Regions from separate parts of the Burkholderia sp. BCC0044 genome, predicted to be linked through region 2. Evidence: predicted binding sites of a transcription regulator. Region 2 holds the regulator's gene; each other region holds the start of a gene.
What was found. Region 2 encodes FNR, which switches genes on or off when oxygen is low (the NO sensors DNR and NnrR bind a similar motif). Its sites were predicted from a motif close to TTGATNNNNATCAA; they were not measured.
Positions count from the first base shown of each region.

Region 1: a site for FNR is predicted at 5,595-5,608, ahead of HWX14_RS24990 (universal stress protein). Genes of this name have one in related genera too.
Region 3: a site for FNR is predicted at 4,632-4,645, ahead of HWX14_RS24880 (universal stress protein). Genes of this name have one in related genera too.

Region 1 is NZ_CADFDO010000004.1:502,748-513,055, forward strand. Features, by position in the region: gene HWX14_RS24965 (response regulator transcription factor) at 1-399, opposite strand, end outside; gene HWX14_RS24970 (PAS domain S-box protein) at 396-2,402, opposite strand; partial or broken gene HWX14_RS24975 (universal stress protein) at 2,647-3,110, shown strand; gene HWX14_RS24980 (universal stress protein) at 3,162-3,995, opposite strand; gene HWX14_RS24985 (universal stress protein) at 3,992-4,495, opposite strand; gene HWX14_RS24990 (universal stress protein) at 4,691-5,527, opposite strand; gene HWX14_RS24995 (zinc-dependent alcohol dehydrogenase family protein) at 5,668-6,708, shown strand; gene HWX14_RS25000 (MBL fold metallo-hydrolase) at 6,791-8,194, opposite strand; gene HWX14_RS25005 (DUF2964 family protein) at 8,324-8,509, opposite strand; gene HWX14_RS25010 (BON domain-containing protein) at 8,736-9,383, shown strand; partial or broken gene HWX14_RS25015 (BCAM0308 family protein) at 9,435-9,955, shown strand; gene ftsH (ATP-dependent zinc metalloprotease FtsH) at 9,989-10,308, shown strand, end outside.
Region 2 is NZ_CADFDO010000003.1:874,748-885,055, reverse strand. Features, by position in the region: gene HWX14_RS20940 (LysR family transcriptional regulator ArgP) at 38-931, shown strand; gene fnr (fumarate/nitrate reduction transcriptional regulator Fnr) at 980-1,726, opposite strand; gene HWX14_RS20930 (universal stress protein) at 1,830-2,297, opposite strand; gene HWX14_RS20925 (DUF3005 domain-containing protein) at 2,806-3,213, opposite strand; gene HWX14_RS20920 (hypothetical protein) at 3,492-3,725, shown strand; gene epsC (serine O-acetyltransferase EpsC) at 3,863-4,783, shown strand; gene HWX14_RS20910 (SDR family oxidoreductase) at 4,951-5,754, opposite strand; gene folE (GTP cyclohydrolase I FolE) at 5,754-6,389, opposite strand; gene HWX14_RS20900 (LysR family transcriptional regulator) at 6,486-7,412, opposite strand; gene pobA (4-hydroxybenzoate 3-monooxygenase) at 7,530-8,762, shown strand; gene HWX14_RS20890 (3-oxoacid CoA-transferase subunit A) at 8,907-9,623, shown strand; gene HWX14_RS20885 (CoA transferase subunit B) at 9,643-10,299, shown strand.
Region 3 is NZ_CADFDO010000004.1:484,204-494,511, reverse strand. Features, by position in the region: gene cynR (transcriptional regulator CynR) at 1-244, opposite strand, end outside; gene HWX14_RS24910 (DUF1348 family protein) at 502-984, shown strand; gene HWX14_RS24905 (hypothetical protein) at 1,586-1,810, shown strand; gene HWX14_RS24900 (hypothetical protein) at 1,893-2,132, opposite strand; gene HWX14_RS24895 (BON domain-containing protein) at 2,188-2,838, opposite strand; gene HWX14_RS24890 (Hsp20/alpha crystallin family protein) at 3,110-3,544, opposite strand; gene HWX14_RS24885 (DUF1488 domain-containing protein) at 3,724-3,999, opposite strand; gene HWX14_RS24880 (universal stress protein) at 4,081-4,554, opposite strand; gene HWX14_RS24875 (hypothetical protein) at 4,685-5,152, opposite strand; gene HWX14_RS24870 (AraC family transcriptional regulator) at 5,393-6,352, shown strand; gene HWX14_RS24865 (carboxymuconolactone decarboxylase family protein) at 6,468-7,034, shown strand; gene HWX14_RS24860 (acyl-CoA dehydrogenase family protein) at 7,007-8,122, shown strand; gene HWX14_RS24855 (ATP-binding cassette domain-containing protein) at 8,119-8,913, shown strand; gene HWX14_RS24850 (ABC transporter substrate-binding protein) at 8,925-10,115, shown strand; gene HWX14_RS24845 (ABC transporter permease) at 10,108-10,308, shown strand, end outside.

The sequences.
Region 1 (10,308 bases), on a different contig from region 2:
GAATTGCTCGGCCATGGTCAGGCTCACGTAGACGCCGCCGGCCGCGATCTTGGTCAGCGCGGCGACCAGTTCGGCGCTGGCGCTTTCCTTGGTCATGTAGCCGGACGCGCCCGCGCGGAACGCGCGCACCGCGTACTGCTGTTCGGCATGCATCGTCAGCACGAGGATATGCAATGCCGGCTTCTCGTCCTTGATCTGCTTGATGAGTTCGACGCCGTTGCGGCCGGGCATCGACAGGTCGAGCACCAGCACGTTGGCGTCCGTGTCGCGCACGAGCGCGATCGTCGAAGCACTGTCCTGTGCTTCGCCAACGACTTCGAAACCGCTTGCGTTCTGCAGAATGTGCCGCAGGCCGTCCCGGACGAGTGCGTGGTCGTCGGCGATGAGTACCCTGATCATGACAGTACATCTCCTTGCTGGATGGCGTGAAGCGGCAATGCCACGGTGATCGCGAATCCCGCTCCCGGCCGGTTGTCGATCGTCACCGTCCCGTCGAGCATGTGCGCACGCTCGCGAATCCCGATCAGGCCGAACGACGGGCGATCGCGCACATCGCGGTCGTTCCCGGGCGCGCCGTGACCGTTGTCGGCAATGCGCAGCATGCAGTAGCCGTCTTCCACTTTCAACGTGAGCGTCACGTTCGTCGCGTCGGCGTGCCGCGCGACGTTGGTCAGCGCCTCCTGCACGATGCGGAACAGCGTGGTCGCGCCGGTGTTGGTGAACGCGGTATCGACCGGGGCGATGTCGCGGTTGACCGTGATGCTGTAGCGGTGCGTGAAATCGTTGACCAGCCATTCGATCGCCGGGACGAGGCCCAGGTCGTCGAGCATCACGGGGCGCAAATCCGCCGCGATGCGCCGAACCGACGCCACGGTCGAATCGATCAGGCGATGCATGCCGCTCAATTGCTCGCGCACGCCGATGTTGGGAGCGACAACGCCCGCGAGCGACAGTTCGACGGCGGACAGATCCATCTTGAGTGCGGTCAGTTGCTGGCCGAGATCGTCGTGCAGCTCGCGGGCGATACGCGTTTTCTCTTCCTCCCGCACGTTCTGCAGATTCGCGGATAGCTCGCGCAATTCCTCTCGTGATTGCTTGACGGCGTTTTCCGCTCGCACCCGCTCGGTGACGTCGCGCAGCATGACCGTGTACAGCTTGCCGGTGCCGTCGCGAATCTGCGAGATCGACGCCTCGATCGGGAATTCCGTGCCGTCGCCGCGCAGGCCGAACAGCACGCGTTGCCGCCCCATCTGCCGTTCCGACACGCCGGTCACGCCGAATTGCTCGACGTGCCGCGCATGCGCGGCACGGAAGCGCTCGGGGATGAAGCGGGCGAGCGGCGCACCGATCGCGTCCATCGCCGAGACGCCGAACACGCGTTCGGCGGCCGGATTGAAGATCACGATCGTCTGGTTTTCGTCGACGGTAATGATGGCCTCCATCGATGACCGGATGATGGCCATCATCCGGACCTCGGTGAGCCGGGTGTCGCCCGGATGTACACCGGCGAGCGAGCCCATCGCGGCGACTCGCCGCACGAGCGCGGCCAGTGTCAGAGACAGCGCGATGCCGGCCAGCAGCACGGCCATCGCGGCGCCGGACATCGCGGCGCGCGGTGCGCTGTAGTGCAGCGTAAGCGGCGTGCCGCCGAACGTCAGCGTATCGGTGTGCTCGAACGTATCGCGCACTTCGACGCCGTCGCCGTCGCCGCCGCCACCAAAGCCACCGGAATACACGGGGGCCGCCGGATCGTCGGCGACGATTTCCGTGTGCAGCCGATCGAGCACGGACGAATCGACGAGTCGCTCGGAATTCAGCGACGCATAAACGTACCCGGTCGCGCTCGCGTGCCGGGGACCGAGCGACGCTCCCTTTTCAGCCTTTGCATAAATCGGCAAGTACAGCGTCAGTTCCGTACGGGCGATCGTCGCACCGGTGCCGTCCTGGATCGCGTTCGCGGCCAGCGCGGCCTTGCCGGTTTCCGCTGCGCGTTGCAGTGCCTGCCGGGTCGACTGATCGTCGATGGCGGCGCTCGGGTCGATTCTTCCGATACTTCGCACGGGCGTCTGCAAGCCTTCCAGATCGAGACCGGCGAGGTAGTCCCGCCACGCTGGCCCGGATTGCGGCGCGGCCAGTGTTGCCGCGAAGCCACGCGCGCCGCGCAAGAGGGCAGCGGCGCCAAGGAGGCTGCGCCGCAGGTCCGCGGTCGCGCGCGTCGCGGTTTGCTCGAACCGGGCCTGGGCGGCTTGCCGGGCCTCGTTCTGCAGTGCACGGGACGCCGCAACCGTAGCAGTCAGACCGAGCGCGAGTGTCAGCAGCGCGGCCGCCATGGCTGCATGGCGGGCGGGCCGAATCCGTTGGGGGGACGGGCCGGCCTTGAAGGAGGGCGCATTCACTGTCATTGCCGTTCATCCTGACGGATTTCGCCGGCGGCTGGCGGGCGGCGGGCCGGACGCGAGGCAAGAAGAGCGGGGCGGGCCGGAACTGTGATGTCGCCCGAAATTGTGCGCGTTTTATCGGCGCTCGCCAATCGGGACCGATGCGTACGGGCGCCGCCGCGCCTGCTTGACCCGTATCAACCGACAGGCGCTCGTCCGGCCCACACTGGCTGGACGAACCAACCGAATTCGAACGGAGGGATGCGCCATGTACCACCGGATCTTCGCGGCAATCGACGACAGCCGCAGTGCGCGGCTCGCCCTCGATGAGGCGATTTCGCTCGCCCGCGAATCGGGCGGCCTGGTCATCGCCATGTGCGTGGTGTCGCAGGCGCGTCGGCTGACTGACGTCGATCGCGGCGATATCGATTCGCGCGGTCCGGCCGGGCTGGACGCGGACCGGGCCGCGATTGCGGTCGCGGACGCGGAAACCGCGTTCCAGCTGTCCGGCGTGCGCGGCATCGCGCAGACGATCGACGCGCGCGGAATGGACGTGTGGGACGTGCTGGCGCGTGCCGCCGCCGGATGCCGTGCGGACCTGATCGTGATGGGCACGCACGGCGGTCGCGGCGTGCGGTGCTCGGCAGCGTCGCCGAGTCGCTGGTGCGCATCGCGGACCGGCCGGTGCTGGTGGTGCGGGAGGGGGCAGGCGCGAGCGCCGGCGTGTTGTGACCGTCCGACACGAGCGGGACAGCCGCAAGCGGCTGCCCCGTTTTCGTTCGCTCAGTGGGACAGCAGCACCGGCACCGTCATCGTCTCGAGGATCGTGCGCGTCGCACCGCCCAGCACGCGCTCATGGGCGCGGGTATGGCTGTACAGGCCCATGACGAGCAGGTCCGCGTGCAGATCGGTCACCCGGTTCAGCAGCGTGCCGCCCACGCCGACCGACCGCTCGCGCGGCGTCGTCGAGAACGACGCGCGAACGCCGTGCCGTTCGAGATACGCGGCGACGTCGACGCCGGCCGGCGTCTGGTCCGGATCGGGTTGGCCGCGGACGACCGTCTCGACGTTGACGAAGCGTGCGCGGGCGAGCAGCGGCAGCGCGTCGGCCATCGCGCGCGCGGCCTCGCGCCCGCCGTCCCAGCCGATCAGCACGTTCTCGCCGAACGTGCGCACGTCGCCCGCATACGGCACGACGATCGCCGGACGGCCGCTGCCGATCACGACGTCCTCGACGAAATGGCGCGCGACGTAGGTCATGCGATCGTCGGGATCCTCCTGGCCGAGCACCAGCAGATCGGCGTGACGTGCATGCAGGATCGCCGCATCGGTCGCATTGCCGGCCGGCGCCTGCCATTCGACGCTGCGCCCGGCGCGTTCGGCGGCCGTCAGGAATCGTTCTTCCGCCTCCTTGCGCCGCTGGTCGCACAGGCGCTCGTAGACGGCCAGCTTCAGCGGTTCGTCGGGCCGACGCAACGGTTCGAAGAGGTCCTGGCAAACCAGGTAGAGGCCGATCAAATGCGCGTTCCAGCGTCCCGCGAGCTGGAGCGCGAGGTCGACTCGCGTCGCACAGCGTTCGCTGTCGTCGAGATGGACGAGCAGGGTCTTGTAGCTCATGACGGCACCTTTTCGGTGGAAGCGGCAGCGACTTCGGCCGACGCCTTCGTTTCGCAGCTCGCCGGAATCATCAGGACCGGGCAACCGGCCTGGCGCAGCACGCGTTCGGCCACGCTGCCGAGGAACATGCGCCGAAAGCCGCGCCGGCCATGCGTGCCCATCACGATCAGATCGGCGTCGATCTCGCCCGCGAGACCGACGATCCGGTGCGGGATGTCTTCGCCTGCCGGCGCGACGTTGGAAATCTGCGGCGTGCCGGCCACGTTGCGCGCCTTCATGCGTCGCGCGGCGTCCTCGGTCACGCGCAATCCTTCTTCACGAAATGAATCGACCAGGATCGACGGATCGTATCCATACATGTCGTAGGCCGGCACCAGGAAATCGACGACGTAGACGGGTGTCAGCCGCGCGCCCGTTTGCGCCGCGAGATCCAGCGCGGCGTCGAGTGCACGGGACGACGTGTCGCTGCCGTCGAGTGCGACCAGAATGTTCGAGTACATGGCATGTCCCTTGAACGGTTGTGGATGAAACCATCATCGGCGCGTGCACGCCGATGGCGCTGATCTGGATCAAGCGTCCCGGTTGCCGCGCAGCACGCCCGCCGGGGGGCGCGCCGCGATCCACGCTTCGTTGGCGGGCTCGACGACCACCGTGACCGCGCTCGACGCGGACGACACGACGTTCGGCCGGGCGGCTCAGTGCGACATCAGCACCGGCAGCGTCATCGACGCGAGCACCGTGCGCGTGGCGCCGCCCATCAGCAGCTCGCGCCAGCGCGGATGGCCGTACGCGCCCATGACGAGCAGGTCGGAACCCGTTTCATATGCGCGCGACAGGAGCGTGTCGCCGACGGACGAGCCGGCGCCATCGATGTCGAGCACGTTCACGTCGTGCGCATGGCGCGCCAGCATCAGCGCGGCATCGGCGGCCGGAATCCGCGTGGCCGCGGCCTCCGAATTGCCGTTGACCACGGCGACGACCGTCGTGCGCTTCGCGTGTTCGAGAAAGGGCAGCGCGTCGTGCGCGGCGCGGGCCGCTTCGCGGCTGCTGTCCCATGCGACGAAAACCCGTTCGCCGATCGACGCGAATTCTCCTGTGTACGGCCAGAACAGCACCGGGCGGCCGGCCGACAACACGAGGTTCTCCGGAAACTGGTCGTCGATGTAGGTCTCGGGATCGTTCGGGTCGCTCTGGCCTGCGATCACCAGGTCGGCGAGACGGGCGGCCCGCGGGACGGCCACGTTCGCGCGCTCGTCCGCGCGAATCCAGGTTGCCGGCACTTTGGCGCGCGCCGTCTCCGCATGGAACAGACGCTCCAGCGCGGCGAGCCGCTCGTCGCGCTGTTCGCGGTGCGCGCGGAAATAGTCGGCGGAGCCGGCCATCACGTAGAACGAATGCGGCTCGGGCGTGTAGACCGCGAACAGCCCGGTGAGATGCGCACCGAAGCGCCGGGCGAGACGCAATGCGAACTCGAGGCGCGAATGCGCGCGGGCGCTGGTATCGAGGTGCACGACCATGCTTTTGTAGCTCATCGGAATCGCTCCATCGACGGGTGATCCGCCAGTGCAATCCAGTCTACGAAGCAGGGTTTCCACGCGCTTGACTCAGATCAACGGCAGCCGCGCGCCACGGTCGCATAGTGAAGTGGACGGCAACTCATTGATCGACAGCGATGAAAGCACTCGTCTACCACGGGCCGGGGCGCAAGGCGCTCGAGGAACGGCCCAAACCGGAACTGCAGTCGCCCACCGATGCGATCGTCCGCGTGACGCGCACGACGATCTGCGGCACCGATCTGCATATTCTCAAAGGCGACGTACCGACCTGCGAACCCGGCCGTATTCTCGGCCACGAGGGCGTCGGCATCGTCGAGCAGGTCGGCGCCGCGGTCGATTCGCTGAAGCCGGGCGATCACGTGCTCATATCGTGCATCTCGTCGTGCGGCCGCTGCGAATACTGCCGCCGCGGACTCTATTCGCATTGCACGACCGGCGGCTGGATTCTCGGCCATCGTATCGACGGCACGCAGGCCGAGTACGTGCGTATCCCGCATGCGGCGACCAGCCTGTACCGGATTCCGGCCGGCGCCGACGAGGACGCGCTCGTGATGCTGTCCGATATCCTGCCGACCGGGTTCGAATGCGGGGTGTTGAACGGCAAGGTGCAGCCGGGGTGCTCGGTCGCGATCGTCGGCGCCGGTCCGATCGGGCTGGCCGCGTTGCTGACCGCGCAGTTCTACTCGCCCGCGCGGGTCATCATGATCGACCCGGACAGCAACCGGCTCGAGATCGCGCGTCACTTCGGCGCGACCGATTGCCTCGATGGCCGTGCCGGCGATCCGGTCGCGGAAGTGATGAAGCTGACCGACGGCATCGGGGTCGATTGCGCGATCGAGGCGGTCGGCATTCCGGCGACGTTCGAGATGTGCACGGCGCTCGTGGCGCCGGGCGGTGTCGTCGCGAACGTCGGTGTGCATGGCGTGAAGGCCGACCTTCACCTCGAGAAGCTGTGGGATCGCAACATCTCGATCACCACGCGGCTCGTCGACACGGTCAGCACGCCGATGCTGCTGAAGACCGTGCGCGCCGGGCGTCTCGATCCGACGCGCCTGATCACGCACCGGTTTTCGCTCGACGATGTCGAGCGTGCGTACGACACGTTCGGCCGGGCCGCCCAAACCCATGCGCTGAAGGTCATCATCGAAGTCGGTTGATCGTCGGCAGGCGAATGACGGGAAACCGGGTGCGCGGCCTCCCGTCGCACGTGTTCAGCATGCCGGGCGGCATGACCGCCGATCAGGACGACAGCGCGGCGGGTTCCTGCGTGCTGCCGGCTTCGATTTCGTCCAGATCGACGCATTGCGCGTAAGTCGGCACCTCGCACGGCCAATGCAGCCGCTCCGAAATGCGCCGACGCATCGCATCCGCGGCAGCGGGTTCGCCATGCGTGACGAACGTTCGCACGGGCGCACACGGCATCGTGCCGAGCCACTTCAGCACTTCCTCGTAGTCGGCATGGGCGGAGAGCGTCGTGATCGACTCGACCTGCGCGCGCACGCGGACGTATTCGCCGTGAATCTTCAGCGTCGGCTCGTGCGCGGCCAGCGCCGCCCCGCGCGTACCGACGGCCTGGTAGCCGACCAGCGCGATCGTGTTGCGCGCATCCGGCGCATAGCGGGCCAGGTGATGCAGCACGCGGCCGCCCGTGGCCATGCCGCTGCCGGCGATGACGACCATCGGGCCATGGTGTTCGGCAATCGCCTTCGACTGATCGACCGTCCGGATCATCGTCGCCGCGTGGCCGAGGGCGTTGGCTTCGGACACGGTCAGCCGGTGTTCGAGGATGTGGTGGCGATAGATTTCGGTCACGTCGGTCGCCATCGGGCTGTCGAGGAACACGGGGACGCGCGCCATGCGGCCGGACGCCTTCAGCCGCGCGATGTAGTGCAGGATCTCCTGCGCGCGGCCGACGGTGAAACACGGCATCACGACGACCCCGCCGCGCGCGAAGGTCGTGTCGAACAGCGTGGCGAGCTCGTTCTCGGGATCCGATTCCGGATGCAGCCGGTCGCCGTACGTCGACTCGACGACCACGAAATCCGCATGCGCGGGCGGCCGCGGCGGCTGCATGATCGGGTCGTGATAGCGGCCGAGGTCGCCCGAGAACGCGAGCACCTTGTGATCCCAGTGCATCACCACGCTCGCCGCGCCGAGGATGTGCCCGGCCGGCAGCAGGCGGAACGCGAGGCCGTCGCCGAGCGCGGTGCATTCGTCGAAGGCGACGGGCGTCAGCAGGCGCAGCGCCCGCTGCGCATCGTCGAGCGTATAAAGCGGCTGCGCCGGATGATGCTTCGAGTAACCGTGCCGGTTCGCGAAGTCGGCTTCTTCCTCCTGCAGCCGCGCGCTGTCGCGCAGCATGATGTCGCAGAGTTCGGCCGTGGCCGCCGTGCAGTACACCGGCCCGCGATAGCCTTCGCGCACCAGCACCGGCAGGTAGCCGGTATGGTCGATATGCGCATGCGTGAGCACGACCGCGTCGAGCATGTCGGGCGCGAGCGGCAATGGGCTCCAGTTGCGCAAGCGCAGGTTTTTCGTGCCCTGGAACAGGCCGCAATCGACCAGCACGCGCCGGCCGCCGTGCTCGGCCAGATACTTCGAGCCGGTCACGGTTTCGGTCGCACCGAGAAAAGTCAGTTTCATCGCTCGTCTCACTGGAAGTCGAGGGGTTCAGTGCGTCGATTACATCGCGAACCGGCGCGCGGCGATTGACGGAAATCAGGGATTCCCGCATCGAACATGATGTCGAATGCGGCGCGTCCGGCTGTTTCGCTATCGCTCGCTCGGCGCGGGATCGAACTGCGCGACGAACGCGACGGCGCCCGACACCAGCGTGACGATCGCGTACGGCAGCACGTGCGCGTCGACCAGCATCGCATGCACGACGCCCAGTAGCGACGCCAGCGCGATGAATACGCTCAGCGTCGCGAGAGCGATGCGGTACTGCTTTCTGTTCATGACGTTCGCGGCGTCTTTCGCCATGATCGAGTCGCGCTCCGACGGCCCATTGATCTGCATCAACGGACGAATCGGCCGGCTACGCACCGGGCCGCCGTTGCCGCAAGCCGGCGGTTGCTTGATCCTCGTCAAGCCGCCGGTGCCGCCATGCGCGATGCTGAATCGGGTACGGCACACGTCCGGTCGCACGCCTCGCGATCGGCACGCGCCGGCACGGGAGACCGACATGAAGTCCGATGCAGCACTCAAGCAGGATGTCGAGCAGGCGCTGTTCTGGAATCCGGCGATCGATTCGCGCCGGATCGACGTCGACGTACGCGACCGGATCGTGACGCTGCGCGGCACGGTCGACAGCTGGGCGCAGAAGCTCGAAGCCCAGAAAACCGCGCTGCATGTCGCGGATGCGCGCGCGCTGGTGCTCGAACTGAACGTCGAGCCGCCGGAGAATGCGTGCGCCGACCACGAACTGGCGATCGCCATCACGTTCGCGCTCGGCTGGCAGGAGGCATTGCGCGATCACCCGATTCGCGTCGAAGTCGATCACGGCTGCGTGACGCTCGACGGCGAGGTCGATCATGCGTTCCAGAGCCGTGCAGCGGAAAAGATGGTGAGCCGGATGAAAGGCGTCGTCGGCGTCGCGAACCGCATTCGCGTGCGGGCCGACCCTACGGTGCCCGACGTCGGCACGCGGATTGCCGAAGCGCTGGCCCGTCGCGCGCAGCGCGAATCCGCCGGGATCGCGATCGACGCGGACGACGGCATCGTCACGCTGACGGGCACGGTCGCGTCGCTGGCGGAAAGACGTGCCGCGTGCGGCGCGGCGGCGTCGGTCAGGGGCGTGCGCGAGGTCGTCGACCGGCTGATCGTTGCATGAGCGTCGCGTGAGCGTCGCGCCCGTACCGCCGATCACCACGGAGAAGCAGCCATGAATCGTTCGCATTCCGGCCCCGGCCGCAATTATCTGCGCCGCGACAAGCGCATGCAGCCGCATACGAAAGACAGTTACCGCGATCCGAAGCGGCCGTCGGGCGACCGGATCTGCGAAGGATGCGGCGCCGTCTGCGACGCCGGCCGCTGGACCTGGTACGCGACGCCGCTCGATCGGCGCCAGCTCGAATGCCCGGCCTGCAAGCGCATGCGCGAAAACGCGCCGGCGGGCGAACTGGTGCTGCGCGGCGAATACGTGCGCCGGCATCGCTCGGCAATCCTCGAACTGCTCGAGCGGCAAGCCGATCTGGAGATGAGCGAGCACGCGCTCGAACGCATCATGGAGATCGAGCAAACCGGCGACGCGCTCGTGATTCGAACCACCGGCGTGCACGTGGTGAGGCGCATGGGAGGCGCATGGGCGAGGCGCTGCTGCATGCGCATCACGGCGCGCTGGCATTCAACTATCGCGACAGCGAGGACATGCTGCGCGCGAACTGGACCCGTGACGCGGCCTGAGCGGTCGCGGGTCCGGCGCACAGTCGCGACGTCATGAAGAAAACATTCGACTACTCCGGGTTGCTGATCCCGATCGCGTTCGCGGTCCTGGTCGCCTATCAATTGCTGTCGGCCCAGCCGGCGACGACATCGATTTCGTACAGCGATTTTCATCGGCTGGTCGACGCGCGGCTCGTCGACGAGCTCGACATCGGTCAGTCGTCGATCTCGGGTTCGCTGCGCATGCCGGCAGCCGGCACGATGCTGCCGGCTTCCGACGCGGTCGCCGTCAAGAAGGCAGGACCGCCGTGGCGCTTCACGACGAACCGCGTCGGCGACGATCATCTGGTCGCCGCGCTGACGACCGCCGGCAT
Region 2 (10,308 bases):
AGAAGCTAAATCACCTAATGCGGATTAAGGAAATCTAATGCTCGACTACGCGTTGCTCGATGCCCTCGCGGCCGTGATCCGGCACGGCTCGTTCGAGCGGGCGGCCAAGGAGCTGAACGTCACGCCGTCGGCCGTGTCGCAGCGCGTGAAGCTGCTGGAGGAGCGGGTCGGCAGCGTGCTCGTCAAGCGCGGGCAGCCGTGTGTCGCGACCACGTCGGGCGCGCTGCTGTGCCGGCATACCGAGCGCGTGCAGTTGCTGGAAGCCGAACTGGGCGGCCGGATGCCCGCCTTGCCGGGCCAGATCGCGAGCGCGTGGCCGACGTTGCGCGTGGCCGTCAACGACGACAGCGTCGCGACGTGGTTCATCGACGCAGTCGGGCCGTTCTGCACGGCGCGCGAGACGCTGCTCGATCTCGTGATCGACGATCAGGATTACACCGCGTCGCGCATCCGCGACGGCAGCGTGCAGGGCGCGGTGACCGCGCAGGCCGAGCCGATCCAGGGATGCCGGTCGGAGCGGCTCGGGCGAATCCGTTATCGCGCGGTGTGCTCGCCGGCGTTCTACGCCCGCTATTTCGATGCGGGGATCACGCGCGATGCGCTGCGCCGCGCGCCGTGCGTGATGTTCAATCCGAAGGATGGGTTGCAGGCGCGTTTCATCCGGCGCGTGACGCGCGCGGATCTCGATCCGCCGCAGCACTGGATACCGCACGTCGCGGGCTATCTGCGCGCATGCGAAACGGGATTGGGATGGGGGATGTGCCCGGACCGGATGGTCGACCGCCAACTGGCGGCGGGTGAGTTGATCGACATGTCGCGCGGGCGCACCATCGACATCGATCTGTACTGGCAGAGCTGGCGTCTGTCGATCGGCTGGCTCGACGATTTCAGCGCGGCGCTGAAGACGCGTGCCGCGCTGTTTCTCGATTGACCGGCGAGGTGATGCAGGCGGCGCGCGCGAGGTGCGCGCCGTGCGATGTCAGACGTGCTGCAGGCCGTCGAAGTCGACGATCTGCACGTGGCGGCCCTGCATTTCGATCAGGCCGCGCTTCTGGAATTTCGACAGCGTGCGGCTGACCGTTTCGAGCGTCATGCCGAGATAGCTGCCGATATCCTCGCGCGTCATCCGCAGGTTGAATTCCGACGGCGAGTAGCCGCGCTTCAGGTAGCGCGACGAGACGTCGAGCAGGAAAGCGGCGACGCGCTCCTCGGCATTCAGCGAACCGAGCAGCATCGTTTGCGACGTTTCGCGCACGATCTGTTCGCTCATCAGCTTGTGCATGCGCAACTGCATCGAGCCGGCTTCCGAGCACAGCGTCTTGAGCGCGCTGTACGGAATCACGCAGACCGAACTGTCTTCCAGCGCGACCGCGGTGCGCGGGTGCGTGTCGTCGCAGATGCCGTCGAGGCCGAGCGCTTCGCCGGCGAGGTGCAGGCCCGTGACCTGTTCGCGGCCGTCATGGCGCGTCGCGACGGTTTTCAGCGAACCCGAGCGCACCGCGTACAGGTTGTCGAATGCGTCGCCTTCGCGGAACAGCGCTTCGCCGCGCTTGACCGGGCGGGCCGCGCAGATGACCGATTCGAGGCGGCTGAGCGCTTCGGGCGCCAGGCCTTGCGGCATGCACAGGTGCCGCATCGCGCACGACGAGCAGTGTGCGGCCTGGCGGGGAGCCCAGCTACCGGCATGGGGCGTGGCGGCGGGGCGGGTGGCGACGGGCGTCAGCATGATCGTTTACTCCGGCGTTGAATCGACGAAATCATTGTCCCACCGCAAGTTGCCGCCGTCGGGTGACAAAACGTCGCGACCGGCCGCGCGTGCCGAACGCCGCTCAGGCAGCCGGCTCGTCGGCGCTGGCGGCCGCCGGGATCAGCAGCACCGGCAGCGTCGCGTGGCGCACGCATTGTTCGGCGATGCTGCCGAGCACGAGGCGGCGGAAGCCGCGGCGGCCGTGCGTGCCGAGCACCAGCAGATCGGCGCCGAACGCTTTCGCACCGTCGAGGATCAGCGACGATACGTCGTTGAGCGACGTCGCTTCGTTCAGCCGCGTTTCGCCTTTCACGCCGGCGGCCTGCATCCGGCTCGCGAAATCCTGCGCGAGCGTGTTGCCCTGTGCGACGAGCTGATCGCGCAGCACGGACGGATCGTAGCCGGGCACGTTGTAGTAGATCGCGGCGTTCTCGACGACGTAGAACGGCTGCAGCTCCGCGCCGTGCGCTTTCGCGAGCGCCAGCGCGGCATCGAACGCATGGCGGGACGTGTCGCTGCCGTCGACGGCAACCAGAATACGCTTGTACATAGTGTCTCCGAGTGGCGGGTTGAAACGAAGTCGGTCGAATGGCCGATGGGGCCGGGCAATGCGCAATGCTGCGAGGCAGAGTAAACCAACGGGCACGATCGTGCAGCGAGGTGCCCGTCATGTCGCACGACCGCGCGGCTCCTGTCGCTGTCGTGCATGGCCATGCACGCGACGCATGCCGCACCGCGCGATGCGTGTCGTATGGATCGGCCGCATCGTCGACGAAAGCGCATGCGTGCGCATCGACGCGACCCGGCACGGCGACCAGGTCGACGCGCCGCACCCATCGCCATTCAATCGCAATCGCGCCGTGGCGCCATGACTTCGGTCAACGCATGTGCGTCGACGCGATGCACGGCATGCATGGCCGAAGATGCGGACGCGCCGAATCGTTCGCTTCGGCACCGCGCGAGCGAGTATCGGCGTGCAGCGCAATCGCCCGCGCCGATTCACCACCATCGACCGATGGCGATTCCCAAACGAACGACCGATTCAAACGCCGCGCGGGCTATCTCGGTACGGCCGTCAACTCGATGACGCGCTCCGGCCGGCGGCCGTGCCCGGGCCAGTACGCGCTGCCGTACATCCGATGAACGGGACCGAACGGCGCATCACCCGCAGTCGGCGTGTCGAAGCCTTTTTCGATCACCATGTAGCCGGCGCGCAACGCGAACGCCGGATGGTTGCCGTCGGGGCGGCTGTCGAATCCGGCGAAGCCGTCGCCGGCTTCCGGCATCGCATTGACGAGCGACGCGTTGCTGCGCGTGACCTGGTCGGGCGAGATGAGCCCGACGCCGGCGAGGCGCGACGCTTCGCGATTCTTGCCGTCGGTGTCGACCGTGCTGTCGTGCGTGTCGTCGTTGTCGAGTTCGATGCTGCGCGGACGCGCACGACCTGTTTGAGCGGAGGATTCCATCGCGGCTCTCCTGGCGGCGACACGCTCCGGATCGAAGCAAATCCCGTTCCGGGCACGACGGGAAAAGGCGCGCGGGCGATCGCCGCGGTCGCGCGACGCGCACTGATTTGTCATGATTTATTTCAGCTAGAAGACGCGTTTTCTACAGAGTATGATTCTTTTCCTGCGAAGCGGCGACAGGGGATGAAGTCTCGCCGCCTCTGCCCGCGCCGGGGCGCCGCAGCACCCTTAAAGACGGGTAGCGAACAACAAAGCAAGGGACTAGAGGTGGCGGATTCATGCAAGCGACTACTGCCTTCACGCACCGCGGTTATCTGTTGAATTGCGCGCCCGCACGCGCCAGTGACGGTTCGTTCAAGCCCTACGTCGTGATCTCCCGATCGAGCGACGGGGAGCTCGTGGCGAACCGGTTTTTCCCGATCGAGCTCCAGTTCAACGACGAAGGCGACGCGATCGCGCACGCGCGCGACTGGGCCGTGCGCTGGATCGACGCGAGCAGCATCTCGATGTGACGCCGCCGCGCGCGAGCGGCGTCGGCCGTCCGGCCGATCCCCGGGGTGCCGCTCCCGGACAAAAAACGCGGTAATCTTGCGGAACCCGTCACTTTATTAGCGGCCGCGCAACCGCGCGCGGCTGCCCGCATTGGCATATGTCGACATCACCCGCCCGTCAGTGGGGCCTCGAAGAAATCGTCGCCGGCTTGCGCGAGTCGCGCGAGGAACTCCATCGCACGCGCCATCCGCGCGGCATCCGCGAACTGCCGTCGCGCGATGCGATCTGCAAGATTGTGACCGGCCTGCGCGCGTCGATGTTTCCGACGCACTACGGCGCGCCCGACCTCACCGACGAAAGCGTCGACTTCTACGTCGGCCACACGCTCGAAAGCACGCTGCGCGTGCTGTCCGAGCAGATTCGCCGCGCGCTGCCGTTCCTGCCCGAGCATGTCGATACGCCGTTCGCCGAGCTCGACGAACGCGCGTTCGAGATCGCGCGCGAATTCGGCCGACAGTTGCCGGCCATTCGTGCGCTGCTCGTCAGCGACATCCAGGCCGCGTACGCGGGCGATCCGGCCGCGCAGCACATCACCGAGATCCTGCTGTGCTATCCCGGCGTGTTCGCGATGATGCACCATCGGCTCGCGCACGCGCTGCACCAACTCGGTGTGCCGCTGCTCGCGCGGTTCATCAATGAAATCGCGCACTCGGCCACCGGCATCGACATCCACCCCGGCGCGCAGATCGGCCCGAGCTTCTTCATCGACCACGGCACCGGTGTCGTGATCGGCGAAACCGCGATCATCGGCGAGCGCGTGCGCGTGTACCAGGCCGTCACGCTCGGCGCGAAGAGTTTCCCGGCCGATGGCGAAGGCGCGCTGGTGAAGGGCAATGCACGGCACCCGATCGTCGAGGACGACGTGGTGATCTATGCGGGCGCGACGATTCTCGGCCGCGTGACGATCGGGCGCGGCTCGGTGATCGGCGGCAACGTGTGGCTCACGCACAGTGTGCCGCCCGGCACGAGCGTCGCGCAGGGCAAGGTCCGCGAGGGCGGCAGCGCCGAGAAGCCGTAACGCGGTGGGCGAATGCGCGGGCGCCGTTCCGCGCAACGCGGCGGATGACGCGCAATGGTTCGGCGGCCGGCCCGCCGTCGGGCGCTACCGGACGTGAGCGGCGCGAAACGCGCTCGATCCGGCGCACGAAGGCAGCGCGCAGCCGCCGTCGTTCATCGAAGCCTCACTCAGTGCTTGCCGTCCGGCGAGCGGTGCTTGTACAGCACGTCCTGATCGACGCGGATCAGGTTCTGGCCCGCATCGACGACGAAATCCACGCCGTTGTACGCATTGCCCGTCAGCAGCAGGATCGCGCTCGCGACGTCGTCGGGGCCCGCGATGCGTGCAAGCGGCGTCGATGCCCGGCTCGCGTGTTCGAAGTCGGCGGGCGTCTGGTCGTCGCTCGGCAGCATCAACCCCGGGAACACCGCGTTCACGCGCAGCACCGGCGCGGACGACAGCGCGAGCATCTGCGTGAGGTTGCCGAGCGCGGCCTTCGCGACCGTATAGCTGAAGTGGTCGCGGTGGAAGTTTTCCTTGATCTTCTGATCGACCACATTCACGACGACGCCCTGCGTGCCGGCCGCGCGGGCCCGTTCGTAGAACGCGCGTGTGAGCAGGATCGGCGCGCGGCAGTTGACGGCCCACGCCTGGTCGAACGCCGCGAGATCGAAGCTCGGGAAATGGTCCTGCCAGAACACCGACGCGTTGTTGACCAGCACGTCGAGACGCCCGAAGCGCGCATAGACCTGGTCGATCAGCGCGGTGATCTGCGCGGCATCGGACAGGTCGGCCTGCAGCGCCACCGAATCGTGCCCGCGCTCGGCCATCGCGCGGGCGGCGGCGTGCGCGGCATCGGCCGACCGGTCGTAGTGCACCGCGGTGCGATAGCCGTGCGCGGCGAAATACTCGGCGAACGCGCGCCCGGCCCGGCGCGCGGCGCCGGTCACGAGCACGACGGGCGCGTGCGCCGTTTGCTTCGTCTGCTCCATCAGGTATTCGTCAGGTTGACCGAGGAAGGATTCGCGACGATCGACAGGAATTCGCGACGCGTCGACGGATCGGTGCGGAACGTGCCGAGCATGCGCGACGTGACCATTTCGACGCCCGGCTTGTGCACGCCGCGCGTCGAGATGCACTGGTGCGCGGCTTCGAGGATCACGCCGACGCCCTTCGGCTGCAGCACGTCGAACAGCGTGTCGGCGATCTGCACGGTCATCTTTTCCTGGATCTGCAGGCGCTTCGCGAACGCGTCGACGAGGCGCGCGAGCTTCGAGATGCCGACGACGCGATGGTTCGGCAGATACGCGACGTGCGCGCGGCCGATGATCGGCACCATGTGGTGCTCGCAATAGCTCTCGAAGCGGATGTCCTTCAGCACGATCATTTCGTCGTAGCCGTCGACTTCGCTGAACGTGCGCGCGAGGATGTCGCGCGGCTCCAGCGCATAGCCGGCGAAGAACTGCTCGTATGCGCGCACGACGCGTGCGGGCGTGTCGAGCAAGCCTTCGCGCGCGGGATCGTCGCCGGCCCAGCGCAACAGCACGCGGACGGCGTCTTCTGCTTCTTCGCGGCTCGGCCGGGTAACGGCCGGCTCGGGCGGTGCGGATTTCTTTCCCTTACCCATCTAGTGGCTCCATCGAAGGCCGCCTGTGGCAGCCGATATCCGGCCATTGTTTCATGCTTTCGCCGGTCGTGTGTGCGGGCCGCCGCGCTCGCTTCTTCACTTCGGCCATTCGTCCTGCTCGTCGTTGAACAGCGACGCGACGACGCCGCGCAGCCACGCGGTGCGCGGGTCGTTGTGGTACTTGCGATGCCAGTGCTGCTTCAGGTCGAAGCGCGGCAGCGCGAGCGGCGGCTCGACCGGCACGATGAACGCGTGCTCGGCCGCATACGCATAGCCGATCGCGTGCGGCACCGTCGCGATCAGGTCGGTGCGGCTCAGGATGAACGGCAGGCTCATGAAGTGCGGCGTCTCGAGCACCGCGCGGCGCTGCATGCGCTGCTTCGCGAGGTATTTCTCGAGCACTTCCTGGCTGCGACCTTCGGCGCGCACCACCGCGTGCCCGCACGCGAGGAACTGCTCGACCGTGAACGGCGGCGTCTGCTCGAACGGATGGCCGCGCCGCATCAGGCAGACGAACCGGTGCGTGAACAGCCGCTGCTGGAAGAAGTTGTTGCCGTCGAGATCGGGGAAGTAGCCGACCGCGAGATCGATCGACCCGGCTTCGAGGCCGCGTCCGACTTCATCGTGCGCGAGCGAGACCGACCGCAGGTTCGCGTGCGGCGCAAGCGTCGCGAACGCCTGCAGCAGCTTCGGCAGGAACACGATCTCGCCGACGTCCGACAGCGCGATCGAGAACGTATGCGTGCTCGCGGCCGGGTCGAAGTCGTGCGGCGCGACGAGGCCGCGCTCGATCTGCGCGAGCGCGTCGCGGGCGGCCGGCAGCAGCGCGAGCGCGCGTGGCGTCGGCTCCATCCCGCGCGACGTGCGCACGAACAGCGGATCGCCGAAGTAGTCGCGCAGCCGGCCGAGCGCCGTGCTCACGCGCGGCTGGCTCACGCCGAGCAGGTCGCCTGCGCGGCTCACGTTGCGCGTGTCGTCGAGGGCGACGAGGTAGGGAATCAGGTTCAGATCGAGCGTTTCCATCGCCGGGGCCGTTATCTCCAAAACGTATACAACATATCTCCTGAATCGCGTTGCCGCATAGTCGGGAAAGCGCTCAAATGTGTTCCATTACTCGAACCAAAGTTCTGGAGACGAACAATGCGCACCCAAGTCGCGATCATCGGCGCCGGTCCGTCCGGCCTTCTGCTTTCCCACCTGCTGCGCTTGCAAGGCGTCGATTCCATCCTCGTCGAAGCGCGTTCGCGCGAATACTGCGAGAACCGTATCCGCGCCGGCGTGCTGGAGCAGGGCACGGTCGACACGCTGAACGAAGCCGGGCTCGGCGACCGGATGCGCCGCGAAGGGCTCGAGCATCACGGCATCGAACTGCTGTTCGACGGCCAGCGTCACCGCATCGACCTGTCCGAACTGACCGGCGGGCGCGCGATCACCGTCTATAGCCAGCACGAAGTCGTGCGCGACCTGATCGCGGCCGGCATCGAGCACGGCCATCAGATGCACTTCGAAGTGAGCGACGTCGCGCTGCACGACGTCGAAAGCGAGCACCCGTTCGTCACGTTCAAGCACGCGGACGGCCGCGCGGACCGCATCGACTGCGATTACATCGCCGGCTGCGACGGCTTCCACGGCATCGCGCGGCAGACGATTCCGGCCGAGCGGCTGAACACGTTCGAGCGCGTCTACCCGTTCGCGTGGCTCGGCATCCTCGCTGACGCGGCGCCATCGCTCGACGAACTCGTGTACGCGCATCATGACAACGGTTTCGCGCTGTTCTCGATGCGCTCGCCGACGGTCACGCGGCTGTACCTGCAATGCAAGCCGGATGAAGACCTCGCCGAATGGTCCGACGCGCGGATCTGGGACGAACTGCACACGCGCTTCTCGAACGACACCGGCTGGACACCGACCGAGGGCCGGATCACGCAGAAGAGCGTGACGCCGATGCGCAGCTTCGTGTCGGAGACGATGCAGCACGGGCGCCTGTTCCTTGCCGGCGACGCCGCGCACATCGTGCCGCCGACCGGCGCGAAGGGGATGAACCTTGCGGTGGCCGACGTTCGCGCGCTGTCCCGCGCGCTCGGCGCGCGCTACCGGACGGGCGCCGCGACGCCGCTCGAGCGCTATTCGGCGACCTGCCTCGAACGCGTGTGGCGCGCCGAGCACTTCTCGTACTTCATGACGAACATGCTGCATGCGTCGCCGGACGACTCGCCGTTCGTCAATCGCCTGAAGTTTGCCGAGCTGAAATACGTGACGCGTTCGCGGGCGGCCGCGCAATCGCTCGCCGAAAACTACGTCGGTTTGCCGTTCGACGACGCGACGGCCCCCGAGGGAACCCGCCTTGACAACGCGCTGTGCGCGACTCTATGATCGGCCCATCGTTCGCTAATCGAATCTGGGTTCGAATAGCGAACAAAAGCCGAGGGTCGACGAAGGCCTCCGGCGCGGCACGCGGCACGCGCGTGTCCCCTCGACAGGCCGCGCACGAGCCGCGGGTTCGCATCAGGAAGAGACATGGTCAACAAGATTTTCGAATCGCTTCAGTCGGCGGTTGCCGACGTCCACGATGGCGCGACAATCATGATCGGCGGCTTCGGCACGGCCGGCATGCCGTCCGAGCTGATCGACGCGCTGATCGAACAGGGCGCGCGCGACCTGACGATCGTCAACAACAACGCGGGCAACGGCGAGACGGGTCTCGCGGCGCTGCTGAAGGCGAAGCAGGTGCGCAAGATCATCTGCTCGTTCCCGCGCCAGAGCGACTCACAGGTGTTCGACGCGCTGTACCGCGCGGGCGAAATCGAGCTGGAGCTCGTGCCGCAGGGCAACCTCGCCGAGCGCATCCGCGCGGCGGGCGCCGGTATCGGCGGCTTCTTCACGCCGACGGGTTACGGCACCAAGCTCGCGGAAGGCAAGGAAACGCGCGTGATCGACGGCAAGCCGTACGTGTTCGAGACGCCGATCCACGCCGATTTCGCGCTGGTGAAGGCGTACAAGGGCGATCGCTGGGGCAACCTCGTGTATCGCAAGACCGCGCGCAATTTCGGGCCGATCATGGCCAGCGCCGCGAAGGTCGCGATCGTCCAGGTGTCGGAAGTCGTGCCGCTCGGCGGGCTGAACCCGGAACACATCGTGACGCCGGGCATTTTCGTGCAGCGCATCGTCGAGGTGCCGCAGGCCGCGCACGCGGCCGAGCTGGCCGCCGAACACGCTGCATCGCAAGCCGCCTGACCCGCCTGGAGAAACCGACATGAAACGACTGACCCGCGATGAAATGGCCAAGCGCGTCGCCCAGGACATCCCCGAAGGCGCGTACGTGAACCTCGGCATCGGCGTGCCGACGCTGGTGGCGAACCACCTCGACCCGAGCAAGGAAATCTTCCTGCACAGCGAGAACGGCCTGCTCGGCATGGGCCCGGCGCCCGCACCCGGCGAGGAAGACGACGAACTGATCAACGCCGGCAAGCAGCACGTGACGCTGCTCACCGGCGGCGCGTATTTCCACCACTCGGATTCGTTCGCGATGATGCGCGGCGGCCACCTCGACTACTGCGTGCTCGGCGCGTTCCAGGTGTCGGCCAACGGCGACCTCGCGAACTGGCATACGGGCGCGCCCGATGCGATTCCGGCCGTCGGCGGCGCGATGGACCTCGCGATCGGCGCGAAGCAGGTGTTCGTGATGATGGAGCACCTGACGAAGCAGGGCGAGAGCAAGATCGTCGCGCAGTGCTCGTATCCGGTCACCGGCGTGCAATGCGTGAGCCGTATCTATACGGATCTTGCCGTGCTCGACGTGACGGCCGACGGCCTCGCGGTGAGCGAGATCTTCACCGACCTGTCGTTCGACGAGCTGCAGAAGCTGACCGGCGTGCCGCTGATCGACGCGACGCAGAAGGCCGCCGCCTGAACGGCAAGC
Region 3 (10,308 bases), on a different contig from region 2:
TCGCCCTTACCCCTGCGTCGAGGTCCTGTAGCGCGAGCTTGGCGTAACGCATCCACGCTTCTCCCGCGTCGGTCAGTTGAACGGTTCGGCCTGAACGGTCGAACAGCTGTGTTCCCAAGGTGTCCTCGAGCTGCCGAATCTGCTGCGACAAGGTCGGCTGCGATACATGAAGCGCCTCGGCGGCGCGCGTGAAATTCTTCTGTTCCGCCACTGCAAGAAAGTAACGGATATGACGTAGCAGCACGGGAATCCCCCTTGACTATTGGTTTTCCTTATCGACTTTATCTCAAACCAGTCTTGGACGCTATGGAAATTCGCGTCCATCCTTCATGCATCGAATCAACGCACGCAAGGAGGCCGATCGTGAAAAAGATCGTCGAAGGGTCTCCCGGGTTTCGATGAAATCGCTGCCGACCAAGCCGTTCTGAATTCATCGCGTCGCGGGTCGGGCGATCCGCGCCGCACGAAGTGCAATCGCCAATCTGAAAAAGGAGAGCTGTCATGTCGACTCAACAGCAGGAAATTCGCCCGCCGCTTCCGCCGTTCACGCTGGAATCGGCCAAGGAAAAGGTCCGTCTGGCCGAAGACGGCTGGAATTCGCGCGATGCCGCCAAGGTCGCGCTCGCCTATTCGCTCGACACGAAATGGCGCAACCGCGCCGAGTTCGCGAACAACCGCGCGGAAGCGCAGGCGTTCCTCGAACGCAAATGGAAGAAGGAGCACGAGTATCGCCTGATCAAGGAACTGTGGGCGTTCGGCGGCAATCGCATTGCCGTGCGCTACGCCTACGAATGGCACGACGACTCCGGCAACTGGTTCCGCTCCTATGGCAACGAGAACTGGGAGTTCGGCGAGGATGGCCTGATGCAACACCGCTATGCGTGCATCAACGACATGCCGATCAAGGAATCCGAGCGCAAGTATCACTGGCCCTTGGGCCGTCGGCCGGACGATCACCCGGGACTGAGCGAGCTGGGACTTTGAAGCCCGGAGCGTGACAGCCGCGATGAGCGGCTAGCGCCCGACCATCCGGTAGCGAAGAATCACGGACGGTTGGGCGTGCTCCGGCGCGACGTCACGATGTAGCAACTTGAATGTCGCTGGATTGTTCGTGGCTTTTCGTCGTGCGTCTTGCGATACGCTGAACCGCCCCGTCAGCACGCTCGCACCGAGCAAAATTGTCCCGGTTCGTCGATTCTCCTGATGATGTTCGTTCGTGCGCTGATCGTGTCAGCTTTTTCTGCTTGCCATCGACCTCTCGCTCGACGTTGTGCGGCCGCGCGCACCTTCGACCGTTCATTCGCTCGGCGGCGAAACGCCGGGCGATCGGTTTCCCGCGTCTCGCGCGCGACTGCCCGCCGGTGACGGGCACGGGCGAACAATCGTCAATCACGGTCGATGGCACAAAGCGCTCCGCTCTGCTTCGCGCAAGCCGTCCGCCGTGTAGGAATCCGCCGACGGCCTCCGCTCGATTCCTACTACAACTTCGGGACACGCCGATTGAATCGCGCATGCGCGCCGACGATACTGAAATCACGGATCACGGCTCCCGGCACACCGATCGCGAGCCATCAGGAGAGACGCCATGTCACACGCCACCCAGCTTGCCGATTCGCGCAATCCGTCCGGTCAGCCCGATGCAGCTGCGCTCGACACGCTGGCATTGGTCGCCCTCGCCCGCGACGCCGGCATGCTCGTGATCCTCGACGGCCAGATCGGCCGGGAACGGTACGAAAGCGTGACGGGATCGATCGCCACGCTGGCCCGTTTCGCGCAGGCGCTGCAGCTTTCGGCGCTCAAGGCGGCATGAAGCCGGGCGCGGTCGGCGCCGCGCCGCGCGCTGACCGCATGCCGGTGAACCTGCGCTTGCCGGATCGGCGGCCGTCGTCCGCTCAAACCGTAAAGGTGTTCGACTTCTTCATCTCGACCCAGGTCATCCCGACGCGCAACCCGTCGATCGCGGCTTCGCGCTCGGTGTCATGGAGCCGGCTGTCGGCGAACACGCGCTCGCACGTGCCGTCCGGCGACATGAGCATCACGTGGATCCTGCAACGATAGCCGCCCGTTTCGGCGGGGCTCGTCTCGATCGCCACCGACCAGTCGGCGTCGTGTACCTCGCCTGACAGTGTCATCCTGCTTCCCTCCCGCGTCCGCGCGGACGTTGCATCCGACTTGAGTCCGCAGGCCTTACTCGACGACCAGGTCGTCGACGACGGCGCGTACGCCACGCGCCGACCACGCGGCGCCGCGCACGGCCTTGCGTTCGGAGAACGAGCCGACCTTGCCGGACAACCGGACGGTGCCGTCGCGCACCTCGATCGCGATATGTTTCGCCTCGCGCTCCGCGTGGCGCATGATCGCGCGCTTGATGTTGCCGCCGATGTCGGCCGAACCGACCGCCCCCTGCACGACGATGTGGTCGGTCACGCCGGTCACGCTGCGCATCTGCGAGATCGCCCGCACGGCCAGATGGCTCTGGTAGGCCCATTCGACCCTGCCGGACAGCGTGATCCAGCCGTGTTCGACCTGCACCTTGACCGCGTCGTCATGCAGACCGACCGTCCAGTGCAGCACCGAGCGCACCGCATTCGCGATGTCCTCGTCGGTGCGGACGTCGTCGTTCGGCAGATGCACGGTCATGTCGACGACGAGCGCCTTGACGCCGGCCACGCGGTTCGCCGCGCGCTCGATCGCGAGTTTCTCCGCATAGCTCGGCGGATGACCCGAAAGCGTCACGATCCGGTCGGACACCTCGACACCGATTCGGGTCGCGTCGATTGCCGGGTCGGATTCCAGCTCGTCCTGAACGTCCTGTTTCAACTGCTTGTCGGTTTTCATCGTCTGTACTCCCGAGAGCCGCGGCGCGCTTGTCCGCCGTACACGGCCAGATTTGCACACGCGCGGCCCGGTGTTGCTGATGCAGGTCAACGGAAGCTCCGTGCCACGCTTCACGGCTCGTTCGTGTGCCGCTTGACGACGGTCAAGCCGATACGGCCCGGCCGTCCTGGCACGCGGCCGGTCGAAAGAAACGGCGCGCGAATGGCTCCGTGCGCCGTCGTCGTCCCTTCGAGCGACGCGTGCCCCGCCTCACCCGGTGTCTGCTTCCCGATCAACTGATCGTCAGCTTCTTCTGCCCGACCGGCGCCTTCTTCGGCAGCGTCAGCGACAGCACGCCGTCCTGATACGTCGCCGTCGCGTTCGCGTCGTCGATCTCGCCAGACAACGAGAACGACCGGCCGATCGCGCCGCTGTAGCGCTCGCGCCGGATCACGCGTTCGCCATCCTTCCGCTCGTTGCTGCGCTCGACCTTGGCGTTGATCGTGACGGTCCGGCCCGTCACCTGGACATCGATGTCCTCCTTCGCGACGCCCGGCAGCTCCGCATTGACCTTGTAGGCGTCGTCGCTTTCCGTCACGTCGATTTTCATCGACGCCAGATCGGGTTCGTCCGTCGTCGCCATGCCGCGCAGCGGCCTGAACAGCCCTTGAAACAGGTCGGAGACGGGTTCGATCGAAAACGGATCGTAACGCGTGAGGTGGGTCATGGTTCGCACTCCTCGTACGGTTGACATGCAGCGGCGCTTTCGTCCCGCCAGCGCGGTGCCGTGATGCGGATCGGACTTGCGCGGCATCGCGTGCCGCGCAACGGACGAAGGATCCTGCTGAAACCAGCGTATCCGCCCACGCCGTCACGGGCTTGATACGCGTCAATGACGCAGGGCGATCAGGTGTAGAACCGGAAGAATCCGCTGTGAAGCCGGATCGGCCTGCCGTCCATTTCCTCGAGCAGGCAGCGCGCCGCGCGTTCGATCGCGGGACGATGGCGCGCGAAGGCGTCGACGAGATCCTGTTCGCGCGGCGATGCCGCTCGGAAGTGATCTTCCAGCGCTTCCGCGGTGATCGCGCAGCGCACGCGGCGGCCTTCGACCAGCGCCGGAAAAGCCAGCGTCAGGTCCAGGCCGCAATACGTCGGATGTTCGGAAGGAAAAGATATCTGCATGGCGATCCCCTGGGCAGGTTGCGGGCCGGCCGACGGCAGGCTCGAGCCGGGCGCGCCGACCCGGTATCGGATGCGGCGACCCTAGGCTGCCGCCACGGCAGCCGGCGCGGCATCGTTGCCGCGTACGAGCAGGACCGGGCAACGCGATCCGCGCAGAAAACGTTCGGCCACGCTGCCGAGGAACAGCCGCCGCACGCCGCGCCGCCCGTGCGTGCCGACCACGGCGAGATCGATCGAGCGGTCGACGACATAGCGTTGCAGCCGCTCGGCGATATCCTGGCCCGGTTCGGTCTCGACGATTTCCGTGTCGCCGTTGACAGCCGCATGCGAGATGGCCCGTTGCGCATTTCGCAGCACCGCCGCGCCATCGCGCCGGACCTCGTCGAGCAGGGCATCCGGGTTCATTCGTCCGGCGTACGTGATCAGAAGGGAGTGGTCGACGACGAAAACGGCGAACAGCCGCGCGCCGCAGGACCGGGCAACCTTCAGACCTTCCTCGAGCGCCCGATTCGACGAAGGACTGCCGTCGACGGCGACCATGATGTTCGTGTACATACCGACCTCGCTGGATGACGCGCCGCGCCGGTGGCGTTCGGCGTTGTTTCATCATCAGCGCTTGCCGGAAACCCGCGTTGACCGAGGTCAACGGTTTGAAGCGGTGCGAGCCGACGCGACAGGCGCCGGATTATCGCGGGTCGACCGGCGGCGTCGGCGTGTCCGTCGGGCGCTCGTACGTCGCGAAGCCGCGCTCGACTTCAAGGATCTTCGACGCGCATGCTTCGTATTGCCAGCCGGGGCCGCCATCGGTGCCGTACATGCCCTTGCACATCGCCTTGAGCCGGATCACCGCGCCGCCGTCGCCCGATGCCGTGCGCGACGCCCACAGATAGACTTCTCCGGCGAAATGCGATTGCGCGGTTTCGATCCGGTCCGCACTGAATCGCGTGACACGGGTCGACGAACGCGCGTCGACGTAGCGCCGCGCGAGCTGCCATGCACGGTCGCATTCGGGCGCCGTCGAACAGTGCAGCGCCGCGGCCTCCCGTGCCGCCTGCAATTGCGTTTCGGTCGATCGGAACGCCGCCTCCTGCCCCGTACCGGCGCATGCGCCCAGCGCGAGCGCGGTGCCGATCGCCCACGTCAGATGTTTCATTGCTCGTGCCTCATCACGCGGCGGCGTCCGCGCGCCATCGGGCGCCGCGTCGTGCGAGCGCCGGAGTCCACTGTATTGCCGGCAGCGTGAATGCGATTGACCTGCGTCAAGCGCCGTCATGCGCCGCCGATCGCAGGCCTCTCCTTCGTCGCCACGAGAAAATGCTTTCTACGATTCGTTGGTTTGAGCGGCGCGGCGCAGCCCGTAGCATGGGCGCGTCACCCATCCTCCAGCATCGGAATGTCCGCGCAAACAGACAAGGTCGTCCATTGGCTGCTGTCCAGCCTGGAGCCGAAAAGCCAGCTTTTTCATGTCGGCCAGTATTGCGGCGACTGGCAGGCGTCCACCGCCGGCCGGGCGAAAGCGAGCTTCCACATCATCCTGCATGGATCGGCGTGGCTTCACTTCGCGGACGGGCGCGACAGCATCCCGGTCGCCGAAGGTGAGGCCGTCTTTCTGCTGCGCGACGTGCCGCACGGATTGTCGCCGAGCCCGGTCAATCCGCAGGCCTGCGCGGTCGCGGGCAGCCACCCGCTCGAGCGGCGCGGGTCGATGCAACCGCTCGACCCGTCGGTCGACGGCAGCGTCGGCCTGGCGTGCGGTTTCATCGAATTCCACTCCACCGTATCGCGCGCGATCGTGTCGCTCTTTCCCGAATACCTGATCGTGCGGCGCGGAGACGACGCCTATCGCGGCATCCACGGGCTGTTCGACCTGATTCGCGCCGAAGGCCGTCATGGCGTCGACGCGCCGTCCCCGCTGATCGACAAGCTGGTCGAACTGCTGCTGTTCTATGCGGTGCGGGACGCCGCGGGGCACGATACCGTTGCGAGCGGGCTCGCATCGCTGATGCAGCGGACCGGGTTCGGCACGCTGGTTGCCGCGATCATCGACGCGCCCGCCGACGCATGGACCACCGACTCGATGGCCGCGTTCGCGAACATGTCGCGCACCGCGTTCTGCAAACACTTCAGCGAAGCATCGGGCCATCCGCCGATGCAGTTCGTCACGATGGTGCGGATGCGGCTCGCGGCGGACCTGTTGCAGCAAGGTCTGCCGATTTCGCGGGCGGGCGAACTCGTCGGCTATCAGTCGGAGTCGGCGTTTGCGCATGCGTTCAAGCGCACGATGGGCATGCAACCCGGCGCATGGCGGCGCGAGCGCGACGACGCGTCGCAATCGGCGGCGCGCCTGCACTAGCCGGCCGCAGCGCCGTCGCGGCGCGGGACGAACGCACAGGAATCGCGGATGTTCGCGCATTGTCCAGCGGCAGCGCCGCGTCGACAATGATCGCACTGCCCTTCCGGAGAATCCTGTGAGCCGTCTGCCCTTGCCCACCGTCGAAACCGCCCCCGCGGCCAGCCAGCCGTTCCTGGAAAAATCGCAGCGCGCGAACGGCTTCCTGCCGAACCTCGTCCGCTCGCTCGCGAATGCGCCGGCCGCCCTCGAAACCTATCTGACCGTCGCGGAGATCAACAGCCGCGCGGGCCTCACGTTTGCCGAGCGCGAAGCCGTGCAGATCACCGCGGCCGCCGTCCACGGCTGTGCATTCTGCGTGGCCGGACACACCGCCGCCGCGCTGAAGAAAGCCCATGTCGATCGCGCCGACGTCGACGCGTTGCGCGACGGCGAACCGGTCGCCGAGCCGCGGCTGGAAGCCGTCGCCGCCTTCACGCGCGCCGTGATCGCGACGCGCGGCGCCGTGACCGACGACGCGCTCGACGCATTCCTGGCCGCCGGCTTCACCGAAGCGAACGCGCTCGAAGTGGTGCTGGGCGTGAGCCTCGCGACGCTGTGCAACTTCGCGAACAACCTGTCGCGCAACGAACTCAACACCGAACTGGCGGCATACCGATGGGAACCCCGGACACAGGCCGCCTGACGGCGCCCGCACTCGATGCGTCGCTCGCCGACTGGCTCGACGCGAACGCCACGCAGCTCGACACGAGCGCCGCGCTGAAAGCGGACATCGTGCCGCGCCTCGCGGCCGCCGGACTGTTCCGCACCGGCGTGCCGGCAAGCCTCGGCGGCGCGGGCGGCACCATTGCGGACGCCATTGCCGGCATCGCCGCGGTGGCCGAGCATTCGCTGACCGCGGCCTTCGTGCTGTGGGGCCAGCGCAGCTTCATCGAATACCTGCTGCAAAGCCCGAATAACGCGCTGCGCGAACGCTGGCTGCCCGCGCTGCTCGATGGCCGTTCCGCCGGCGCGAGCGGCCTGTCGAACGCGATGAAATACCTGTCCGGCATCGAGTCGCTTCAGATCGACGCGACACCGCACGCGGAACGCGCCGACGACTGGCGGATGACCGGCAGGATGGCGTGGGTGACGAACCTGCGCGCTGAACGGTTCGTCGTGGCCGCTGCGGTCGCGTTCGACGATGGTCGGCCGTCCGCGATCGTCGCGATCCCGGATGATGCGCCGGGCCTGACACGCAGCACGGATCTCGACCTGATCGCGCTACGCGGCAGCAACACCGCCGCACTGCATCTCGACCGCGTACCGAGCGACGCCGCGTGGCTGATCCATCCGGATGCACAAACCTTCCTGCCCGCGGTGCGACCGGCGTTCCTCGGCTTGCAGTGCGGGCTGTCGATCGGGCTCGCGCGGCGCGCGCTGGCCGAAGCGCGGCGCGCGGCGGAAACGACGCGCGGCATTCTCGGCCCCGAAGTCGAAACCTGCGCGGCCGAACTGGCCGCTGCCTGCGCGCACTTGTCGTCCGGCCTCGCCGACGGCAGCCTGCGCCTGCATCCCAACCGCCTGTTCGAGCTGCGCATCGCGCTCGCGACGCACGTGGCCACGGCCGTGAACCTCGAACTCGAAGCAAGCGGCGGCCGCGGCTATCTGCGCGATGCGGGGCTCGGCTTCGAGCGACGCTGGCGCGAAGCGGCGTTCATTCCGATCGTCACGCCGAGCGTCGTGCAGTTGAAGGCGCAACTCGCCGCGCAGGCGCGGAGCATCGCCGCATGACGCCGCCGCTGCTGAACGCGCGCCATCTGACGCTCGGCTACGACGGCGAGCGGCGCGTTACCGTGCTTGCCGATGTCTCGCTGTCGGTCGATCGCGGCGAAATCGTCGCGCTGATCGGCCCGAGCGGAACCGGCAAGTCGAGTCTGCTGCGCGCATTGGCCGGCCTGGAGCGGCCGCAATCCGGCACCGTATCGATCGACGGTACGACGCTGCAAGGCCCGCACCCGAGGATCGCGATCGCGTTTCAGGACCCGTGCCTGCTGCCGTGGCTGTCGACCGAACGGAACGTCGCGTTCGGGCTCGCCTTCGAACATCAGGAGCGCCTCACGCGCGATCAGCAACGCGAACGCGTCCGCTCGGCACTGCATGCGGTCGGGCTCGAAGCCGCCGCGTCGCTGCGCCCGGCCCAGCTTTCCGGCGGGATGGCGCAGCGCGCGGCGCTGGCGCGCGCATTGGCGCGTCAGCCGCACGCGCTGCTGCTCGACGAACCGTTCTCGGCGCTCGACGAAGTCACGCGCGCCGCGATGCAGCAGTTGCTGGTGAACATCGTATCGACGACGCGATGCGCGACGGTGCTCGTGACCCACGATATCGACGAGGCGCTGCTCGTCGCCGATCGCATCGTGCTGCTCGGCACGCAGGGCCGCTTCATCGACGCGTGGCACGTCGATTACCCGCACCCGCGCGACGCATTCGTCAGCGAACTCGGCACGATGCGCATCGACATCCTGAAGGCGTTGCAGGCCGGCATGAAGCGCCCGCATGCGTCCGACCTCCATCCCTTGAACTGACCTCCCTATCCATGTGCCAGATTCCGATGTCGCGCCGCGAATGGCTGAAGCTTGCGGCCCTGTTCACCGCGACGGGCGCCGCCCCGTTGCTCTCGATGGCGAACGCGCACGCCGCGGCCGAACCGGATGCGCCGGTTCGCATCGGCTATCTGCCGATCACCGACGCCGCGCCGTTGCTGGTCGCGCACAACAACGGCTATTTCGCGTCCGAAGGGCTGAACGTCGAGCAACCGAAGCTGCTGCGCAGTTGGGCGCAGCTCGTCGAAGCGTTCCTGTCCGGCCAGGTCAACGTCGTGCACCTGCTGTCGCCGATGACGCTATGGGCGCGCTACGGCAGCCGCGCGCCGGCGAAGGTGGTCGCGTGGAACCACGTGAACGGTTCGGGGCTGACGGTTGCGCCCGACATCGATTCGCTGCGCGATCTCGGCGGCAAGACCGTCGCGATTCCGTTCTGGTATTCGATTCACAACGTCGTGCTGCAGGACATGCTGCGCCAGCAGGGGCTCGTGCCCGTGCTCAAGCGGCGCGGCACGCCCGCGGCGAACGAGGTCAACCTGGTCGTGATGGCGCCGTCGGACATGCTGCCCGCGCTCGCCGCGCGCCAGATCGCCGGATACATCGTCGCGGAGCCGTTCAACGCGACGGCGGAATTGATGAAGATCGGCAAGATCCTGCGCTTCACCGGCGACGTGTGGAAGAACCATGCGTGCTGCGTCGTGTTCATGCACGAGAACGACCTGACGCAGCGCCCCGCGTGGTCGCAAAAGGTCGTCAACGCGATCGTGAAGGCGCAGCTGTGGGCGCGCGCGCATCCGCAGGACACCGCGCAGTTGCTGTCGAAGGACGGCACGAATCGCTATTCGCCGCATACGCTCGCGTCGCTCGACCGCGTGCTGGTGCCGTCGCCATCGCTGGCCGACACCTATCGCGCGAGCGGCGCGATCCGTCATGCCGACTGGCACGCGAAGCGGATCGACTTCCAGCCGTATCCGTTCCCGAGCTATACCGAGGCGCTGGTTCAGCGGCTGAAACGCACGGTGGTCGACGGCGACAGCGCGTTCCTCGCGTCGCTCGACCCGGCGTTCGCGGCCCGCGATCTCGTCGACGACCGGTTCGTGCGCAAGAGCATCGACGCGGTCGGCGGGCTGAGTGCGTTCGGTCAGTCGGGCGCGTTCCAGCGCGAGGAGATCATCGTTGTCTGATGCGCTCGCCACCCGCCGCTCGTCCGCCCCCGACACGCGCCGGGGCGGCGGCGCCCGCTTCCCGGCACGCGTTGCCGCGGGATGGCTCGGCGTGGCCGGGCTCGTGGCGACGGTCGCCGTCTGGTGGGCCGCGATCCACGCGTTGACCGAGCCCGGCTCGCTCGGCCGGCAGTTCGCGCCGGACAGCGCGTTC